Regions from separate parts of the Vibrio sp. 2033 genome, predicted to be linked through region 1. Evidence: predicted binding sites of a transcription regulator. Region 1 holds the regulator's gene; the other holds the start of a gene.
What was found. The regulator CRP, encoded in region 1, controls carbon source genes, mostly activating them, when cyclic AMP is high. The targets are predictions, from matches to a motif close to TGTGANNNNNNTCACA.
Positions count from the first base shown of each region.

Region 2: the regulator CRP is predicted to act here: its motif matches at 1,256-1,271, upstream of R7P74_RS10345 (glycogen/starch/alpha-glucan phosphorylase).

Region 1 is NZ_JAWOVC010000025.1:14,109-19,647, forward strand. Features, by position in the region: gene R7P74_RS21745 (TIGR02444 family protein) at 1-460, shown strand, start outside; gene R7P74_RS21750 (hydrolase) at 548-1,555, shown strand; gene R7P74_RS21755 (YheU family protein) at 1,589-1,801, shown strand; gene R7P74_RS21760 (phosphoribulokinase) at 1,927-2,796, shown strand; gene crp (cAMP-activated global transcriptional regulator CRP) at 3,037-3,669, shown strand; gene R7P74_RS21770 (DUF1338 domain-containing protein) at 3,806-4,597, opposite strand; gene astD (succinylglutamate-semialdehyde dehydrogenase) at 4,846-5,539, opposite strand, start outside.
Region 2 is NZ_JAWOVC010000006.1:48,911-54,449, forward strand. Features, by position in the region: gene malT (HTH-type transcriptional regulator MalT) at 1-800, opposite strand, end outside; gene R7P74_RS10345 (glycogen/starch/alpha-glucan phosphorylase) at 1,535-3,988, shown strand; gene malQ (4-alpha-glucanotransferase) at 4,106-5,539, shown strand, end outside.

The DNA.
Region 1 (5,539 bases):
CACCCTAGAACACCTTTGGCAGTTTAGTCTGCAATTTTATGGTGTGCGAGAAGTGAAAGAGGCGTGTTTATCATTACAGAACAACTACCACGGTAACGTGAACCTACTCCTGCTGCTCAGATGGCTCGATGAGCAGCAACTCATTTTCCAAGAAAAAGACTGGCCCTTGGTGCAAGACTGTCTAGGTAGGAGCGAAACTTTACTTCACTCCTTTCGCGACCTTCGTCGCCACCTTAAGTCTCAAGTCAATGACGCTTTGTATCGTGAGACCTTGCAGTTTGAGCTGCAACTAGAAAAGCAGCAACAAGCGGATTTGGTGGACTGCATTAACTCACTTGCACTACTCAAAAATGATGGTGACCCACTGACGTTGAGATACTGTCGTCAACTCGGTGGGGAGCATTTGCAGCAAGCCTTTGCTATTCCGGTGCCAAACATTCAACCACCAAAACGCCCATAAATCTGTAGAATACCTATAATCTTTATAAAGGATTATATTAATAAGTTCTTCAACGGACACCGAAGGACCGCATAAGAGCAGTTAGGTATGACACAATTTTTCGCAGCCGCCGGGATCAAAAACCCGCATCTCCAAACGCTTTTGCCGCGTTTTATTCGCAAAAAAGCGTTATTTACGCCGATTTGGCAAACCCTCGATACATCCGATGGCGACTTTCTCGATCTCGCGTGGAGCGAGGACCCAACCCAAGAGCCTGCACAAAAAAAGCCGATTTTTGTTTTATTTCATGGATTAGAGGGGTGCTTCTATAGCCCTTATGCCAATGGGTTAATGAATGCATTTGCTCAATCTGGATGGCTGTCGGTGATGATGCATTTTCGTGGCTGCAGCGGTAAACCAAACAAAAAAGCACGAGCTTACCACTCGGGTGAAGTGACGGATGCTCGTTACTTCCTAGAGCACCTTGAACAACGTTTTCCTGATAATCCCAAAGTTGCAGTTGGTATTTCTCTTGGCGGTAACATGTTGGCGAATTATTTAGCCCAATATAAAGACCACCCTATTTTGAATGCAGCGACTATTATCTCTGCGCCTTTAGACCTAGCGGCGTGTGCAAACCGTATAGAACAAGGCTTTTCAAAAGTGTATCGCCGTTATCTGCTTTCTTCACTGAAACGTAACGCGTTACAAAAGCATCATCTACTGCATGGCGAGCTTGCGCTGTCCTACAACTCAATAAAACGTGTCACACGATTGTATGAATTCGATGATTTGATTACGGCACCATTGCATGGCTTCAAAGACGCACAAGATTATTACGACCAATGCTCTGGCTTAAGTAAACTACAGCAAATCACGCTACCCACACTGATCATCCATGCCAAAGACGATCCGTTCATGACCGACGATGTGATCCCGAAGTTTGTTCTGCCAGATAACATTGATTACCGTCTCTTTGAACACGGTGGCCATGTTGGCTTCCTAACAGGAACGGCGTTAAAACCTAAGTTTTGGTTGGAGGAAGCGCTGCCCGCGTATTACGAAAGTATCGCCGCAGATTACCTTTCTGCTGTATCCAAGCAACGAACGCAGTAAACTAGCCGCTCATCATAAAAGTTAGAGGTATTTATGATCATTCCATGGCAAGACATTGCGCCGGAAACATTGGAAAACTTAATTCGTGAATTCGTCTTACGCGAAGGAACGGATTACGGAACCGTCGAGGTTTCTTTGCAAGACAAAATTGATCAAGTTAAAGCTCAATTGGAAAAAGGTGAAGCGGTTATCGTGTTCTCTGAGCTACACGAAACCGTCGATATTCAGCATAAAACAAAATTTTAGACCCTTCACATTTTACCGTATCCCACTCGATGACAAGGTATTGTTACGTGCTATAGTGGGATATCGACCGTGCAGTAGTAACTCTACTGCACATTACAGGTAAGTAATTTTCGACAAGGTTTGTCATGTCAGCTAAACACCCAATTATTGCGGTTACTGGTTCGTCCGGTGCCGGCACGACCACTACATCTGAAGCCTTCCGTAAAATGTTCAATATGATGAACGTTAAACCCGCATGGGTTGAAGGCGATAGCTTCCATCGCTTTACTCGCCCAGAAATGGACATCGAAATTCGCAAAGCCCGCGAGCAAGGTCGACACATTAGCTACTTTGGCCCACAAGCTAATGACTTCCCGGGATTAGAAGAGTTTTTCCGTAAGTTCGGGCATGACGGTACTGGCAGCGTGCGCCGTTATCTGCACACGTTTGACGAAGCGGTTCCCTACAATCAAATGCCAGGCACGTTTACACCGTGGCAAGACTTACCCGAAAACAGCGACGTGCTGTTTTATGAAGGGTTACATGGTGGCGTGGTCGATGGCGATGTTAATGTTGCTCAACATGTGGATTTCTTAATTGGCATGGTGCCGATTGTGAACTTAGAGTGGATCCAAAAATTCGTACGTGACACTCGCGATCGCGGCCATTCGCGTGAAGCGGTGATGGACTCAATCGTGCGATCCATGGACGATTACCTCAACTATATCACTCCGCAGTTTTCTCGTACTCACATCAACTTCCAGCGCGTACCGACCGTTGATACTTCCAACCCACTTAATGCAAAAGGCATCCCTAGTTTGGATGAGAGTTTTGTGGTGATTCGCCTACGCGGTATCAAGAATGTCGACTTCCCATATCTGCTGGCCATGATTGATGGCTCATTCATGTCACGCCACAACACGATTGTCGTACCCGGCGGTAAGATGAGCTTTGCAATGGAGCTCATAGTTCGGCCTATCCTACAACAGCTCATCGAAACAGGGAAAATTGGCTAAAAACCTGCCTGCGAAGATGTTTACTTTTCATACCGTGATCATGTGCACAGTTTTGCTTACAAAATCTCAATCATGGCACGATTAAAATCAAGAAATCGTTTTCGAAAAAGGATACTATTTCTTACCGAAACACAAGAGAGCTTGCAGCATATAAAAAGTGCTCTTATTCTAGTAGGCCTAATTCAGGCTTAGCTAAAATATGGATAGCGCAAGCGTACCCTGCAGAGGAAGTGAGATATTATGGTTCTAGGTAAACCTCAAACCGACCCAACATTAGAGTGGTTTCTTTCACACTGTCATATTCATAAGTACCCTTCAAAGAGCACGCTAATTCACGCGGGCGAAAAGGCAGAAACTTTGTACTACATCGTTAAAGGTTCTGTTGCGGTTCTTATCAAAGACGAAGAAGGTAAGGAGATGATCCTTTCTTACCTAAACCAAGGAGACTTTATTGGTGAACTTGGTCTATTCGAGGAAGACCAAGAGCGCACAGCTTGGGTTCGTGCTAAATCTCCTTGTGAAGTTGCTGAAATTTCTTTCAAGAAGTTCCGTCAGCTTATCCAAGTAAACCCAGACATCCTAATGCGTCTTTCTGCGCAGATGGCTCGTCGTCTTCAAGTAACTAGCCAAAAAGTGGGTGACCTGGCGTTCCTAGACGTAACTGGTCGTATCGCTCAGACGCTTCTGAACCTTGCAAAACAACCAGACGCAATGACTCACCCAGACGGCATGCAAATCAAGATCACTCGTCAAGAAATCGGTCAAATTGTTGGCTGTTCTCGTGAGACAGTAGGTCGTATCTTGAAGATGCTAGAAGAGCAGAACCTAATCTCTGCTCACGGTAAAACCATCGTGGTTTACGGTACTCGTTAATCTCAAACTAGAGTGACACGAACAAAATTATAAAAGCCACCAATGGCAACATTGGTGGCTTTTTATTTGCTCATGACCAAATGAGATAGGGTGCAGCGAACACTAATGAGTAAGCTTAACAGGTTAACCCTAAAACTTAGCCATTCGTACTTTCAAAGATTTTGTCAGCTGAAGCGGCCACGAAACCTGGGTACAAATCACCATTTTCCATCGGATAGCGCTTAGCAAATTCATAAAACCCGCCAGGGATAATTTCAGTGCCTTCGCTAAAACGAACCGCTACTTTATCTGCCATGGTCGATGACTGCTCTAGCAACACCTCAGGAGTGCCCTTCACTTCACCACCATTTTCATTAATGGTAAACCCAGCGGTACGCAGATGATCGTTTACCTGCTTCACTTCTTCATATTCATTGAGCTGGTTAACGCTCACCGTGAAGTGGTTTGCTCCGTAACCATGCGCCGCAAGCCAAGATGCGTACTCACTTTCTTTAGCCAACGTTTGGTAATCAGCAAAGCTTAAATCCCACAAGCGTCCACCATGTAAGAATGCGCTATCGTTCAGCTTGTCAACATCGACTTGTGCCATCAAATTTTTCACAATCTCTTGTAGCTCAGGAGAGCACTCTTCAACTTTTAGCTCACTAATAAATACTTTAGGTTGCTTCGGATCTGGGTGCTCATAGTGCTTAGCAACCAGCTTTTTGCTTTCGAAAACGTAATCACCACACGCCTTGTAACCGATAGCTACAAATGGCTTAGCTAGAGTTTCAATACCAAGAGGCGCGATATTGAAGGTACGTAAAGCTATATGATCATTAATCAGAGGCTCATCTTCTTGAAGCAGCTGATGCACTTTAGCCGCCGAAGGGCAAAGACGTTGAATGTAATCTTGCCATAGCGATTCAAATAACACATCGGGCGTCATAACGACTCCTTGTTACGAGATGTAGAGTTTAAAGGTAAGCGGAAGTTGGCTGCTCGTTCACAACAAAAGTTGTCCAGAATAATGAACGAGCAACCATCAACCTGTGACGGTAAATGCCAGTCAGTCAACACGCTTTTCCGAGTCTTTGCTCACTTTTCGTGTTCTGCCAACGATCACTACAACCCATACCTAAATGATGCGCCGGCAAGGTGAGCCGCAATGCATAGTTGCGACTCTATTATTAAAACTTATAGCACTACACCTGGACTCAATGTTGCAGGCAAGACAGTTTCTTGACCTTCCATTGATGCCATTGGGTACGCACAGTAATCTGCTGCGTAGTAAGCGCTTGGGCGCAAGTTACCCGACGCCCCCGGACCACCAAATGGCGCATCACCGCTTGCACCAGTAAGCTGGCGGTTACGGTTCACGATTCCTGCACGAATGTGGTCAACGAAGTATTCCCATTCTTGGTCGTCGGTTGAAACCAAACCAGCAGATAAGCCAAAGCGCGTATCGTTTGCTAGCGCCACGGCTTTGTCTAATCCTTCGTAGCGCACCACTTGCAGAAGTGGGCCGAAGTATTCTTCATCTGGTAACTCAGCAATGTTCGTTACATCAATGATACCAGGAGAAACAAACGCCGCCTCTCCTGCTTTCGCTTCAATCAAGCTTTCACCGCCAAGAGACTGTAGATTAGCTTGTGCATCAAGAATAAACTTGGCTGCCGCGACCGAAATTTGCGGTCCCATAAATGGCGCAGGTTCTGCAAATGGTTGGTCTACGCGAATATTGCGTGTCGCTTCAACGAGTTTGGTGATAAGCGCATCGCCTTTTTCACCCAATGGCACATACAAACGACGAGCACACGTACAACGCTGCCCAGCACTGATAAACGCTGACTGGATGATGGTGTAAACCGTGGCATCCAAATCACCATAT
Region 2 (5,539 bases), on a different contig from region 1:
GTTTCGTGATCGAGTAAGTCAAACACTTCTTCGACCAAGTAATCCCACAAGTGCGCGTGATTGAACTGCGATACCGACTCTACAGTTTGTGCCAATGTGCGGTTTTGATGTTGGGCTTGTAATGCGATCAACTGCATCGCCGATGGCCAACCTTCAACATAGGTTCTTAGGCTGTTCGCCATGTCTTCATCAATACCATCGGCGATACGCTGGTTAAAGAAGCGAGTGGTTTCTTCGGTATCAAACGCCAACATCTCGTTGCCGATTTCGATCATTAAATCACGAACACGTAAGTTTGCAGTGCCCAGAGGCGGCGCTGCACGACTGGTTACCACAACGGTGAGGTTGTCTGGCATGTGCTTTAAGAAGAAACGCATGGATTCATGGATTTCATCATTCGTGATTAAATGGTAGTCATCAAGTACCACGTAGCACTCTTGATGAAAGTCAGCCATTTCAGCGAATACTTCGCTAAATAGGGAGCGTAAAGACGAGATCTGACGTTTTTCCGCCAGTTTTTGTGCGTTAGCGCAACTGAAGTTGGTGGCTTTGTTTAATGCTTGAAGCAGATAGTTTACAAAGCGAAAGCCGTCGTTATCGCTGTCATCAATGCTGTACCAACCGACGTTTGGCTTATCGGATAGCCACTGCGCTGCCATTGTTGTTTTTCCGTAACCTGCTGGGGATCGGAATAAAACCAATTTGTAGTAAGGCGCTTGCTGTAGTAAGTCCAACACTCGTGGGCGCACGATGGCATTGTGCAGGCGTCCTGGTCGAGTAAGCTTAGATGGAATCCACATTAGTAGTTATGTCCTTATTTGTGTATACCCAAATGACTGCAACGTGATCATTCTAGTAAAGCCCCCTTGAAAGCCGTCTTACTGAATGATGTCATCAGCATCAAAAACACTGTTTGAATGCCAGATAATGTCGCTACTGTTGGGGCTTGCGTCCGTCTGAAAAACCATTCCATACGGTCACTTAGATATAAAAGCTAGCGAAAACTAGAAATAACTCACATCGCCTAATTCTAGTTTGTATAAAAAGCGTACAATCCTGTGAGCTGAGTGGGATGTTACGACATCAGAAATGTTCGTTACTTTGATCCACTTCCTAATTCTCAAGGGTTGATGGATTTACCATCAACTACGCCCTTTATTTGTGATTGTCGTCACTTAAATATCGTTTGTTTCGTTAGCGTTAAGATCGCGTTGCACATAGATTACGAAAAGTTCTTCTACGCTGACCGAGTTAATGTGACCGATATTACAATTTTCACATCATCAGATGAGTGGACTATAAAAAGCGTCATGAACGGGTTTTAACCTTTCTCACATTCCATTGTGATCAAAATCACTAAGAACTGGAGCAAAGTTCACTTTGTTGAGATTTGGATCACTAACCTAGCAATGGTACCCCCTCTACGCCCTCAGCCCTCCTCCTTCAAAGGATGAGAATTAGGAGGATGTTTATTCACAGAGGTAAATGCACGATGTATGGCAGATGAATTACCAAAAGACGTGAGAATTTCGTAATGAAACCTACTCAACAAAAACAATTTGACAAGAAGTCGTTCCAAGAAAGCGTAAAGAAACACCTATCTGTAACTTACGCTCATACGATTGAAAACGCAGACAGCCGCGCATGGTACCTAGCAATGGGGCATGCTCTGGCTGAATTTACTACTCTAGATTTGCTTGCGACAGAAGAAGATCCACGCATTAAAAGTGCCAAAAGCGTTAACTACCTTTCGCTAGAATTCCTTATCGGTCGTTTGACTGGTAACAACCTAATCAGCATGGGTCTGTACGAACAAGTAACAGAAGCAATGGCTGAACTAGGTTACAACCTAACTGATCTGCTAGAAGAAGAGCGCGACCCATCATTGGGTAACGGTGGCCTTGGTCGTCTGGCTGCGTGTTTCATGGATTCATGTGCGGCACAAGAATTCCCAACTGTCGGCTATGGTTTACATTACGAATACGGTCTATTTAAACAGTCATTCAAAGATGGTCGCCAGCAAGAAGCACCTGACGCATGGCGCGGTGTAGAAGGTTACCCTTGGGAAATTGCGCGTCCAGAACTTGCGCAAGAGATCGGTTTCTACGGTCACGTTGAAGTGATTAACGAGAACGGTAAAGAGGTTCGCAAATGGGTACCAGGCATGACAGTAAGAGCAATGCCTTGGGATCTTCCAATTGTGGGTTACGAATCAGACACGGTTTACCCGCTACGTCTTTGGGAATGTCAGGCGATTGCACCATTCTCACTAGCAAGCTTTAACAATGGTGATTACTTCGAAGCTCAGCACGCACTGATCGACGCAGGTAACATCACCAAAGTGCTTTACCCGAACGACAACCACGAGAAAGGTAAAACACTGCGTCTGATGCAGCAGTACTTCCATTCAGCAGCGTCTGTACGCGACATCCTACGTCGCCACGAAGCAGCAGGCTACTCGCTAGCGGATCTACCTAAGCAAGAGACTATCCAGCTTAACGATACGCACCCAACGATTGCGATTCCTGAACTAATGCGCATCCTGATGGACGAAAAAGGTCTAACTTGGGAAGCGGCTTGGGAAATCAGCTCTAAGACATTCGCGTACACCAACCATACGCTACTTCCTGAAGCGCTAGAGACATGGCCAGAGTCGCTAATTCAGCACCTACTGCCGCGTCACATGGAGATCATTTACGAGATCAACCATCGCTTCCTACAAGACGTACGTGCAATGTGGCCGGGTGATGTCGCGAAGCAACAGAAGCTTTCTATCATCGAAGAAGGTTTCCACCGCATGGTTCGCATGGCAAACCTATGTGTAATCGGCTCTTACGCAGTAAACGGTGTAGCAGCACTTCATTCTGAATTGGTTAAGAAAGACCTATTCCCAGAGTTCCACGAAATGTACCCGACACGTCTACACAACGTAACGAACGGTATTACGCCACGTCGCTGGTTGAAGTTCTGTAACCCAGGTCTGTCTCAGCTTATCACTGAGAAAGTCGGCCCAGAATGGCCAGCGAAACTAGAGCAACTTGAAGGTATTGCGAAGTACGCCACTGACGCGACATTCCAAAAAGAATTCATGGCCGTGAAGAAAGAGAACAAAGAACGCCTAGCAACTTGGGTGAAAGAGAACATGGGTATCGAGCTCGATACTAATGCAATCTTCGATGTTCAAATCAAGCGTCTGCACGAGTACAAACGTCAGCATCTAGACTTGCTACACGTACTGTCTCTGTACCACCGTATTCTTAATGAACCAGGTTTTGAGTGTACGCCACGCGTTGTGTTCTTCGCAGCAAAAGCAGCACCGGGTTACCACCTAGCGAAAGAAATCATCTTCGCAATCAATAAGATTGCAGACAAGGTGAACAACGATCCTCGCATCGGTAACAAGCTGAAAGTGGTATTCATCCCTGACTACCGCGTGAGCATGGCTGAAATCATTATCCCTGCGGCTGACGTTTCTCAACAAATCTCGCTAGCGGGTAAAGAAGCATCAGGTACAGGTAACATGAAGATGGCGCTAAACGGTGCGCTAACTATCGGTACAATGGATGGTGCAAATGTTGAGATTCGTGAGGAAGTAGGCGATGAGAACATCTACATCTTCGGTCTAGATGTTGAAGGTGTGAAAGCGCTGAAAGCTCAAGGTTACAACCCATTTGATTACTACAATGCGGATCACCTACTCAAAGCGTCAATGGACTTGCTATTGGGTGAAGAGTTCACACCAGGTCAACCAGGCTTACTGCGTGCAACGTATGACAGCCTGCTAGACGGCGGTGACCCGTACTTATGTCTTGCGGACTTTGCATCTTACGTGAAAGCGCACGAAGACATGAGCGAACAATATAAAGATCAAGCTGGCTGGGCGAAGAAGGCCATTCTTAATACCGCCCTTGTTGGCAAGTTCACGTCAGACCGCTCAATCCGCGACTACGTGAACAATATCTGGAAACTTGAAGCGGTGAAACGCTAATAGAACCTAGTTAAGACCAAGGTAGCCAAGCGCTACCTTTGGTCATTTTCCAAAAGAAGTTATTGATAACAATAAAACCCTACATGGAAGGTGTTGGTATTACCTTCGGAGAAAGCGATGAAAGAACAAACAGCATTAAAGAAAGTCGCGGAAATGGCGAGATTGGCTGATAGCTATGTCAGTGCTTGGGGAGATGAGGCTAAAGTGTCTGAGGAGACGCTACGCCGCTTGCTCGCTTCGCTTGGCTACGATACTAGCAGTGATGAAAAACTACTGGCTTCTGCTGAAAAGAAACATAAAAAAGACGTACTAGCCCCTGTTCTTGTTTTACGCGACGGCGAACCAGTCGAAGTGGAACTAAACCTAGGTACGAGTGCTCGTGAGAGTGAATTCAGCTGGCGTTTAGAAACAGAACAAGGAGAGGTACTTGAAGGCTATCTTCAGTCCCAAATTGTTCGTGATGAGCGTGCTGAGGGTGGCCCTCTAGTGTTTGCATTGCCAAAGAACTTGGCTTGGGGTTATCACAAACTGATCATCAGTCGTAAGCGTCGTAAAACACCTTACGAGATGTCATTGATCATTACGCCGAAAGCGTGTTTCAAACAAGACGATCTAAACCAACACAAAAAGCTATGGGGTCCTAGTATCCAGCTTTACACACTGCGTACTCAGCATAACTGGGGCATCGGTGATTTTGGCGACCTAAAACAACTGGTGAGTGATATTGCCTCTCGTGGCGGTGACTTCATTGGCTTGAACCCGATTCACTCGCTGTTCCCTGCGAATCCAGAAGGGGCAAGCCCATACAGCCCGTCTTCTCGTCGTTGGTTGAACATCATGTACATCGACGTAAGCTCTGTACCTGAATTCGCGCTAAGTGCAGAAGCACAACAGCGTGTTGGTAGCGCAGAGTTCCAACAACGTCTACAAAAAGCGCGAGACTCTCATTGGGTGAATTACACCGAAGTTTCGCAACTAAAAATGAGCGTTCTTCCGCTGCTATTCAGTGAGTTTAAAGCTCGCCATTTAGACAAAAACACCGATCGCGCTCGTGCCTTCTTGGACTTTGTTGAAAAAGGCGGCGACAGCTTGCTACATCAAGCTGCATTCGATGCACTTCATGCTGATTTACATGCAGAAGATGCAAACATGTGGGGTTGGCCTGTATTCCCTGAGAAATACCGCACATTCGACGCAGCTGGTACTCAGAAGTACATCAAGGATAACCAAGATCGTGTTCACTTGTACATGTACCTGCAATGGATCGCAGACGATCAAATCAAAGAAGCGCAAGCGCTAGCCGAAGAAAAAGGCATGGCTGTGGGTTTGTACCGCGACCTTGCGGTGGGTGTTGCAGATTCAGGCAGCGAAACATGGGCTGACGAAGGCGCGCTAGTATTGGATGCAAGCATCGGTGCGCCACCAGATGTGCTTGGTCCACTAGGCCAAAACTGGGGTTTGCCTCCGCTTAACCCTCAGGTTTTAGAAGCGACTGGCTACGACGCTTACATCAAATTGCTACGTGCTAATATGAAGCATTGTGGTGCATTG